Regions from separate parts of the Pseudomonas sp. NY15372 genome, predicted to be linked through region 3. Evidence: riboswitches for the same ligand, from Rfam matches in the RefSeq annotation. Region 3 holds a riboswitch; each other region holds the start of a gene.

Region 1 (3,268 bases), on a different contig from region 3:
GCCCCTGGCCTCGATCTCTGCGCTGCAGATCGAACTTGGACCTCAGCGATGTAACTCAGCACGAACGGATCCTGCGAGCCTCGTTCCTTTTAGTAGCCAACCACGTTGGCTAACGTCCACCGCAGCGATCTCATCAGTACTGGATCGGAAAATTTCCAGTTGGCTGACTCGTACTGATACCGGCTGTTGGTGAACACATCGCGATACCGCTCGAATGAGTGTTCCTGGCTGTTCAGAGCCAGGCTCTCACGAATCGTTGGAGGCACCGCGTGAAACAGCGTCAGCAGATCGTGTGCGTCACGCTTTTGTTTGGGTGGAATCTTGCCGATCGACTGCAGGTGCTGGTGAGCCGTTTTAAGTGCTTCGACGTCGAGCTTGTAGGTTTCGCCGGACGTACCTTGGTGCTGATCCGGTACGGAAATAAAGCTTTTCAGCAAGATTTCCATACCGATCGCTGCATTGACCATGGCAACATGCGGGAGGTTTTGGGCGTCTAGAATCTCAGCGGCCTTGAGGTAATTATGGGCGCTTTCAAGCATCCAGCCTGGATAGTGAGTCATTGAATGGTAATCCTTAGCGATCACGCATGAGTTACCCCATAGCTCACCAGATGGGCTACCCTGCCCTTATGATATGAGCTTAAGGAATAACTAAACTAAATATTCATTTAGTTTAGTTATATTGTTTATATTTATGTTCTGTGTTCGATAAAGTGCTCCTCCTCATTGATGCATTCACACGCGCAAACTCGATAAATGCTTCAACGCACCCGGTACGCGGTCGCTGTCTAAAGACTCCGCCTAGCCCGGGGGCGCCCTACAGGTTGACTCCCCACCCCATAAATGCTCAGATGCGCCCCAGTTTCAGGTGTCCCCTGCCGCCGCGCCGGGGATTAAACGGGAAGCCGGTGCATCGCCTTGCGCGACCAGTCCGGCGCTGCCCCCGCAACGGTAAGCGAGCGATGCATTCGATACGCCACTGTGCCGCCAGCATGGGAAGGTGAATGCCTCACGACTCTCGCAAGCCCGGAGACCGGCCTGTCACCTCGTTTGGCAACTCCCGCGGTGGGCGGGCGCGGGCCGGTCTTGGGGCAGTAGCCTGCCCGCGATTCCCTTGCGCGCCGTCATCGTCGGGTTACATTCATTCCCGGTACGGTTGCTCGTCATGTCCGCCCCTACCCTGCGTCTCGAAGGTTTGCACTGGGCGCCATCCCATGGTGGCCGGAGGCTGCTCGACAACATCGATCTGGAGGTGCGCCCTGGTGAATGCGTCGGCTTGATCGGCCCCAATGGCAGCGGCAAGACCAGCCTGCTGCGCTGTGCCTATCGCTTCACTCGGCCCGATGCCGGGCGCGTGCTGCTCGAGAACGAGGACATCTGGCAGCGCCCAGCGCGTTGGGTGGCGCAACGCGTCGCAGTGATGCTCCAGGAATTTCCCGAAGATTTTGGCCTGAGTGTACGCGACGTGGTTGCCATGGGCCGCACGCCGCACCAGGGTTGGTTCGATGGCGACGATGACGACGCGCTGGTGGACGACAGCCTGCATCGCCTGGGGCTGCAGGGACGCGGCGATCATGGCTTCGCGCCGTTGTCTGGCGGCGAGAAGCAACGTGTGCTGCTGGCCCGTGCACTGGTCCAGCAACCGCGTCTGCTGATCCTTGACGAGCCCACCAACCACCTCGACCCCCGCTACCAGCTGGCTTTGCTGGAGCATCTGCGCGCCACCGGCCTGAGCCTGCTCGCCAGTTTCCATGACCTGAACCTGGCTGCGGCCTTCTGTGACCGCTTGTATGTCATCGAGGCTGGCCGCATCGTTGCCCACGGCCCCCCAGCCGACGTGCTGACCGAGCAGTGCCTGGCCGAGGTCTTTGGCGTACGGGCACTGGTCGACCGTCACCCCGTGGCTTTTCACCCACGCATCACCTGGATCAGCCCCGCATGAAGCGACACCTTGCCTGCCTGGCCCTGCTGGCCGCCCTGCCCTTCGCCGCCTGGGCCGGCGACTATCCCGTTACCGTGCGCAGTTGCGATCGCGACGTCACCTTCAGCCAGCCGCCCCAGCGGGCGGTGAGCCATGACAGTAACCTGACCGGCATGCTCCTGGCCCTAGGGTTGCGCGAGCGCATGGTTGGCTTCACCGGAATCAGTGGCTGGAAGACCCTGGACCCATCCTTGACCGGTGCTCTCGCCGGCCTGCCTGAATTGGCGCCGCGCTACCCGTCGGTGGAAACCCTGCTCGATGCGAACGTCGACTTTCTCTTCGCCGGCTGGGGCTACGGCATGTACGTAGGCGGCCCGGTCACGCCGCAGGCCCTGGCACCGTTCGGCATCCCGGTGTACGAGCTCAGCGAGTCCTGCTCGCGGGTGATGCCCCAGCGCCGCGCCAGCCTCGACGACCTGTACCGGGACCTGGACAACCTGGGGCGCATCTTCGATGTTCGCCAGCAGGCCCAGGCGCTGATCGATACCCTGCGCCAGCGCGTGGCCCGCGTGCAGGCACATGTCGCCGATGTACACCAGGCTCCCCGCGTATTCCTCTATGACAGCGGCGAAGACCGCCCCACCACCTCTGGCCGTCTCGGCATGCCCCAGGCGCTGATCGAGGCGGCTGGCGGTGACAATGTGATGGCCGACGTCGCTGCCAGCTGGACCGAAGTGAACTGGGAGAGCGTGGTAGAGCGCGACCCGCAGGTGATCGTCATCGTCGACTACGGCCCGACCTCCTGGCAACAGAAGCGCGACTTCCTGCTCGCGCAGCCGGCCCTGGGCGAGGTAACGGCCATCCGCGATCGACGCTTCGTGGTGCTTTCCTACCTCCAGGTCACCCCATCGGTGGACAATGCCGGAGCCATCGAGCTGTTGGCAGCGGCGCTGCATCCCCGCCTGTTCGCAGGCACGCCGCAGTGATGCCCGTGCGTGATCGCAGTGCCTACCGGCTGCTGCTCGCCGGGCTGCTGGTGGCTGTGCTGTGCTCGTGCGTGTTGTCCCTGGGGTTTGGGGCTGCCAAGGTGCCACTGACCGACGTGCTGGGCATCGTGATGCAACAGGCCGGCCTGGGCGACACAGGGAGCTGGAGCCGCGGCCAGGCGCAGATCGTCTGGCAGATCCGCGCCCCACGGGTGCTGCTCGGAGCGCTGGTGGGCGCAGGCCTGGCCCTGGTCGGGGGCGCCCTGCAGGCCGTCACACGCAATCCGCTGGCAGACCCGCACCTGCTCGGGGTCAGCTCCGGTGCGGTGCTGGGCGCAGTGCTGGTGGTGCTGTTCCTGGGC
Region 2 (3,268 bases), on a different contig from region 3:
TGCGCTGGGCATCCACCTGGTCGGGATAAGCCGCGAAGGTACCGGCGGCCACCGCCGGGCTGTCGACCACGGTGATCACCGCGTCGACGGTGCAGGCGTTGCGGATTTCCGGCCACTGGAAGGCTTGTACCAGTGGTTTGGGCAAGGCCAGGCCGCTGGTTTCGATGAGGATGTGGTCCAGGTCAGCGCGACGTGCCACCAGCTCGCGCATAACCGGGAAGAATTCTTCCTGCACGGTGCAGCACAGGCAGCCGTTGGCCAGTTCGTAGACACGGCCGCTGGCCTCCTCCTCGGTGCAACCGATGCTGCATTGCTTGAGAATTTCGCCATCGATACCCAGCTCGCCGAACTCGTTGACGATGACCGCGATGCGCCGGCCCTGGGCGTTGTCGAGCATGTGCCGGAGCAAGGTGGTCTTGCCCGAGCCGAGGAAGCCGGTGACGATGGTGACGGGGAGCTTGGCCAATGTTTTCATGTCGCGATGCCCTAGGCAGATGGCGCGGGCATGCAGGACGAAAGCCGCGGGCCTGCTGGCCGGGCTCGTTCGCCACCGGATCACCCCGCCCGGTTGAAAGTCGAAAACGTCGCGAGGCAGGTCTCCTGGCTTGCACCGTACCGGCCGGGGCCGGTGGAACGACGCCTTCCCGCGCCTGGACGCAGTGGCTGTGTCGATCCTGTTCAGTGCCTACAGTTGCGGGGGCAGCCGCGGCTTGGACCGCGTTCCCGTCTTAGCTGCGGCCAACGCCGCAGAACCTCGAAGCGGCAAGGCTACGCAGTGGTGGGTAGGCGGTCAACCATCAGCGCAGTATTCATGTGCCACCGACATCAGGACCGTCTCCCTCCATGCCCGCTCACGCCTCACCCGCCAATTGACGGGAAATCGGCCGCATGCTTTGCTTGCACCTTGCGTTCAGGTGCCCCTTCGGGGGTGAAACGGGAAACCGGTGCGTCGCAGGCCCCAAGGGGCCGGACAAGGCCGGTGCTGCCCCCGCAACGGTAAGCGAGTGCGCGTCTTGACCACTGTGCCGCGTCGTATGGCATGGGAAGGTGACGCGATCCAGGGAGCCTGCCTCCTCCTCGCCAGCCCGGAGACCGGCCTGACGTCGAATGAACACCCCGCGGTGGGCGGGTGCTGTCGTATGCCCTGGGCAAGCCTTGCCCAGGCGTGACGCCTGTGCCCGCCGCCCATAAAAAAGCAGAGGAACGCGTCATGTCCGTCACCAGTGCCAAACACAGCATCGCCACGCCTGTCAGCCTCAGCCAGCGCGTGATCCTCGCCATCGGAGCCAGCCTGCTGGGCTTGTGCCTGGTGTACTTCGCTGGCTTCTCGCACATCGAGGCCGTGCACAACGCCGCCCACGATACCCGCCACAGCGCCGCCTTCCCCTGCCACTGAGTACGCCTGCATGATCAAGCGCATTGCCCGTACCGCCGGCTTCAGCGGGCTGCTCGCCGCCCTGTTGCTTACCCTGTTGCAGAGTCTTTGGGTCACGCCGCTGATTCTCCAGGCGGAAACCTTTGAAAGCAGCGCCCCGAGCGCCGAGCACCACGCCCATGGGGATGGCACGGTCGCACATACCCATGACGCCGAAGCCTGGGCCCCGGAAGACGGCTGGCAACGCGTGCTGTCCACCACCGGCGGCAATCTGGTGGTGGCCGTCGGTTTCGCCTTGATACTTGCAGCGCTGTATAGCCTGCGCGAGCCAGGGCGGGTAGCCACCGGGGCACTGTGGGGCCTGGCCGGCTTTGCGGTGTTCTGCTTGGCGCCGACCCTCGGGCTACCCCCGGAACTGCCCGGCACTGTCGCGGCCGACCTAGGCCAACGCCAGGCCTGGTGGGCCGGTACGGCGGCTGCCACGGCCGCGGGCCTGGCGCTGGCGGTGTTTGCCCGGCATTGGCTGTTCAAGGTGCTCGGCGTGGCCTTGCTGACCGTTCCCCATCTGGTAGGAGCCCCTCAACCAACCGTTCACGAGAGCTTGGCCCCCGAAGCCCTGGAAGCCCAGTTCAAGCTTGCCTCCTGGTTGACCAATGCGGCCTTCTGGCTCGCCCTCGGCCTGCTCAGCGCCTGGCTCTATCGTCGCGCCAGCCAGGCCTGATGACGCGCGCTACCCTGTTGCCGGCGTTCTACGCCGGCTTTGGGTGCCGCAAAGGCTGCCCGGCTGACCTCCTCGAACAGCTCCTGCGCGACACACTGTCTGCCCATGGCCTGCAACTGGCCCAACTGCAAGGGATCGCCAGCATCGACCTGAAGGCCGGCGAAGCCGGGTTGCAGGAACTGGCCAGTCGCCTCGGGGTCACCCTGACGCTGTTTCCGTCTGCGCAATTGCACGCCTTCGAACCGTTGCTCAGCCACCGCTCACGCGCCGCGTTCAACCACAGTGGCTGCTGGGGGGTCGCCGAAAGCGCAGCATTGGCGCTGGCCGCACAGAGACAAGGGCCGCCCAGGCTGCTGGTGCCACGCCAGACGGGCGACCGCGCTACCGTTGCCTTGGCGTGCAGCCGATAATCACTATTCTCAATTGCCTTTCTGCAAGGATTTCCCATGACGGTCTTTTTCATCGGTGCCGGCCCCGGCGATCCGGAATTGATCACGATCAAGGGCCAGCGCCTGATCCGCCAATGCCCTGTGATCATCTATGCCGGCTCCCTGGTGCCTGCGGCCGTCCTGCAAGGCCATAGTGCTCATACGGTGATCAACAGCGCCGAGTTGAACCTCGACCAGATCGTCGCAGCCATGCGCAACGCGCATGATAAAGGCCAGGACGTAGCTCGCGTGCACAGTGGCGACCCGAGCTTGTACGGGGCTATCGGCGAGCAGATCCGCCACCTGCGCGAGCTGGGCATCGATTACCAGGTCATTCCGGGCGTCACGGCCGCTGCGGCCAGCGCAGCCCTGCTCGGCTGCGAGCTGACCTTACCGGAGCTGGCGCAGACAGTGATTCTCACCCGCTACGGGGACAGCTCGCCCATGCCCGCAGGCGAGCAATTGGCTGACCTCGCCCGGCACCGCAGTACGCTGGCGATCCACCTGGGCGTCAAGCACCTTGAACGCATCGTTGCCGAGCTGCTACCCCACTACGGCCCGGATTGCCCGATTGCCGTGGTACACCGCGCCACCTGGCCGGACCAGGACTGGGTGCGTGGCACCTTGCAGGATATCGTCGCGCTCACGGCAGCCAAAGGTTTCCGGCGCACGGCCCTGATCCTGGTGGGTCATGTACTGGGCGACACCCCCTTCGCCGAGTCGGCTTTGTACCGGGCCGGGCAT
Region 3 (3,268 bases):
CGTTGCTCCGGACGCAGCGTCAGCAGGTCGCCCACGCCGTCTTCGCTGGTCGAATACTGCCCATACAGGGACAGATCCGGCGTGACCGCCAACACCAGGCCGGCACGCCAGTTGCCACCGCGCAGGCTGCGGTCGCTGCGGGTGTCGTTGACCAAATCGTCGCGGTCGATATGGTTCTGGTCGCGGCGTACCCCGGTCACCAGCGACAGGCGCTCGCTCAGCGCCGTGCGATTCTCGGCGAACAGCGAGAAGGTGTGGGTGGTGGACAAGGTTTGCGGGCGTGTCGGCGATAAGCTGTGGAACCGGCCAGGCGCCGGGTTCCAGGGGTCCAACACGTCCTGGCTGCCATCGTCGTACGGTGCGTTGCTGTCGACGTTGAAGCGGATCTTGTTGTACTCGGCACCGACGACGGTCTTGCTGGCCAGGCCGAACAGGCTGTGGTCGAACGTGAAGCTCTGGCGGTCGCCGAGCTGTTCCTGGTTGTGCTTGATCTGCAGGAAGCTGCCGCGCTCGAGGTCGCCGGCATCGGCGTTCCATGCGTAGGTCTCGGCGTTGCGCCAATGCCGACGGCTCTTGATGGAGTACAGCTGGTTGCTGGCGGTGATGCGGTCGCTGATGGCCCAGTCGGTGTTCAGGCGGGTCCACTCGTCGTGGTAGCGCTGCACGTCGTTCTGGATGTTGTAATTCTTCTTGCGCAGGCTGCTGCGGTAATGGCCGTCGATCAATGGGGTGCCGTAATAGTTGGCGGGCTCGGCATCGCCACGCTCGTGGGCGAGGGTGAAGCTCAGGTCGTCGGTGGCGTCGAAGCGCAGGGCGGCGCTCAGGGCCAGGCTGCGCGAGTCGGTACGATCGACCCAGCCATTGCCGGCTTGCTGGTTCAGGGTCATGCGGTAGCTGAGGCGTTCGCTGAGGCTACCGCCGCTGTCCAGGCCGAGCTGCTGGCGATCCCATGAACCATAGCCCAGGCGCAGATGATTGCGGATCTCGCCGGCGAAGGGCTTCTTGGGTATGGCGTTGACCACGGCGCCGGTGGCGCCTTCGCCATAGAGCACCGACGCCGGCCCGCGGATCACCTCGATGCGCTCGATCATCCATGGGTCGACCGGAAAGGTCAGTGTGCCGGCGCCGCTGTACAGGCGCGAGCCGTCGAACAGCGTCATCACCGAACTCTGGCCTTCGAAGCCACGGGCAGAGAGCCCGGTGCCGCCATCGCCCGGGCTGCCGGTGAAGGTGATGCCCGGTGAGCGGGTCACGGCATCCTGGACGGTGAGGTTGTTGCGCTGCTGGATCTGCTCGGCGCTGATGCTGCTGGTGCTGGCCGGCGTTTCCAGGGCGCTCAGGCCCAGGCGCGAGCCGGCCTGGGTCGGGGTGGCCAGGTCGACGGACGCTGCGTCGCGGGTGTCGGTGATGGCGGTCGAGGGCAAGGTCAGGGCCTGGCTGTCGAACTCATCGGACCATGCCGGCATGGAGACGGCCAGGCAGGCCGCCAGGGTGTGAAGCGTGTAGGTACGGGACATGTCGTTCCACTGCTGCAGGAATGAATGGATCCCGGTGGAAACAACGCATAGACGAGCAAGCACGCACGCAGGGGCGCACGCGAAACCGGCCTGCGCCCGCCCACCGCGGGTTTGCCAACGAAGCTCCAGGCCGGTCTCCGGGCTTGCGAGGGTCATGAACGCCTTCACCTTCCCATGCACGAGGCACAGTGGTGTGTCGAAGGGTTCGCTCGCTTACCGTTGCGGGGGCAGCGCCGGACTTGTCCTGCAAAGGACGCACCGGCTTCCCGTTTCACCCTGCGCGCGGCGGCGCAGGACACCTGAAACAGGTGCGCATCTGACCATCGTTCGGCGCGGGAGTCAAATGCGCAAGGGGAGGGTTCAGCGACCGCGACGGCGCGACACGCGGGCCTCGATGTTCTTGCGCCCGATCAACAGCGGCGGCTTTTCCACCACCGGTTCATCGGCCAGCCACTTGTACATCACCAGGCAGTCCACCAGCCCCAGCTCGGCATGGCGATAGGCTTTGGGCAGGCGGCCCACGGTCTCGAAACCGAGCTTGTGCCACAGCGCCACGGCCACTTCGTTAGTGGTCACCACCGAGTTGAACTGCAGGGCCAGGAAGCCTTCCTGGCGTGCCAGTTTCTGTGAGTGTTCGCACATCAGCCGCGCCACGCCACGGCCACGGGCGGCTTCGGCGACCATGTAGCCACAATTGCCCACGTGGCTGCCGGGGCCTGCTGCGTTGGCCTTGAGGTAGTACGAGCCCAGCAGTTGGCCGTCGGCTTCGGCCACCAGGGTGCGCAGCGGCAGCGAAAGCCACAGGTGGCGGGCTTGCTCGAAGCTGAGGTCGGGGTCGAAGGCGTAGGTCTGGCGGGCCTGGACGATGGCCTGGAAGGTCGGCCAGAAGCGCTCGAAGTCTTCCGGGGTCATGGGGCGGATCTGGATCATGGCGGCTCCTGCGGGCTGAACCGCCAAGTCTGGGTGGCGTGGCGCCGTCGCGCAAGAGCGGCGGCGTCGTTCGCTCAACTGCCGGCCTTGCCCACCGCATCCATGACGCGGGCCGAGTACACCAGCGCGGCGCCCGCATTCATCGCCACGGCCACACCGAGGGCCTCGGCGATTTCCTCACGGGTGGCGCCTTGCTTGACCGCTTGCTGGGAGTGCACGGCGATGCAGCCATCGCAGCGGGTGGTCACAGCCACGGCCAGGGAGATCAGTTCGCGGGTTTTGGCATCCAGGTGATTGGTCTTGGCCCCGGCACCGCTGGCTGCCATGTAGCCGGCCACGGTGTCGGGGGACAATTGCTTGAGATCGCCGATGCCGGCCATCAACTGCTTACGGTAGGCGTCCCAGTCCATCATGCTCATCGCGTTCACCTCAAGAGGTTGGCAACAGGAGCTTTCAGGCTAGTCGAAGATCGTGATGGGGGATTACGCAGCCCGATGGGCTGCGGTGCTGTGCGGGCTTGCCCGGCGATCACGCGCGAAGCCCTTGCCAGGCGACGGTGATATCCGGCCCGGCCCAATCGCGGGACAAGCCCGCTCCTACAGGGGGGCGCCACTCCCACGCCGATCGCGCTGGATCCAGGGCCCCGCGATCTCAGATGTAGATGAAGAACAGTACCAGTGCCGCGACGACAGCCCACTTCTCCAGGTAGTAGCGGGTACGGTTGCGCTTCTTCATCGCCTTGCCGCGCTCGCGAATCTTGTAGATGCGGGTGAACAGACGGTTGATGCCGCCGGTCTTGTCGTTGGCATCGTTGGGCGCGG

The links. A riboswitch is a leader RNA that binds a small molecule or an ion and turns the genes downstream of it on or off. The one in region 3 is predicted to bind cobalamin.
Region 1: it holds a riboswitch for cobalamin, as region 3 does, so the genes downstream of both, ACNFG0_RS06290 (ABC transporter ATP-binding protein) here and ACNFG0_RS13675 (TonB-dependent receptor) in region 3, are expected to answer to the same signal.
Region 2: it holds a riboswitch for cobalamin, as region 3 does, so the genes downstream of both, ACNFG0_RS05660 (CbtB domain-containing protein) here and ACNFG0_RS13675 (TonB-dependent receptor) in region 3, are expected to answer to the same signal.

Annotation. Positions count from the first base shown of each region.
Region 1 is NZ_JBLUPY010000005.1:157,763-161,030, forward strand. Features, by position in the region: gene ACNFG0_RS06285 (hypothetical protein) at 90-560, opposite strand; cobalamin riboswitch at 849-1,056, shown strand; gene ACNFG0_RS06290 (ABC transporter ATP-binding protein) at 1,165-1,941, shown strand; gene ACNFG0_RS06295 (ABC transporter substrate-binding protein) at 1,938-2,906, shown strand; gene ACNFG0_RS06300 (FecCD family ABC transporter permease) at 2,906-3,268, shown strand, end outside.
Region 2 is NZ_JBLUPY010000005.1:15,838-19,105, reverse strand. Features, by position in the region: gene cobW (cobalamin biosynthesis protein CobW) at 1-475, opposite strand, end outside; cobalamin riboswitch at 573-772, opposite strand; cobalamin riboswitch at 896-1,116, shown strand; gene ACNFG0_RS05660 (CbtB domain-containing protein) at 1,211-1,396, shown strand; gene ACNFG0_RS05655 (CbtA family protein) at 1,407-2,096, shown strand; gene ACNFG0_RS05650 (cobalamin biosynthesis protein) at 2,114-2,506, shown strand; gene cobM (precorrin-4 C(11)-methyltransferase) at 2,543-3,268, shown strand, end outside.
Region 3 is NZ_JBLUPY010000016.1:41,754-45,021, reverse strand. Features, by position in the region: gene ACNFG0_RS13675 (TonB-dependent receptor) at 1-1,517, opposite strand, end outside; cobalamin riboswitch at 1,628-1,835, opposite strand; gene ACNFG0_RS13670 (GNAT family N-acetyltransferase) at 1,878-2,447, opposite strand; gene ACNFG0_RS13665 (carboxymuconolactone decarboxylase family protein) at 2,522-2,866, opposite strand; gene lpxO (lipid A hydroxylase LpxO) at 3,099-3,268, opposite strand, start outside.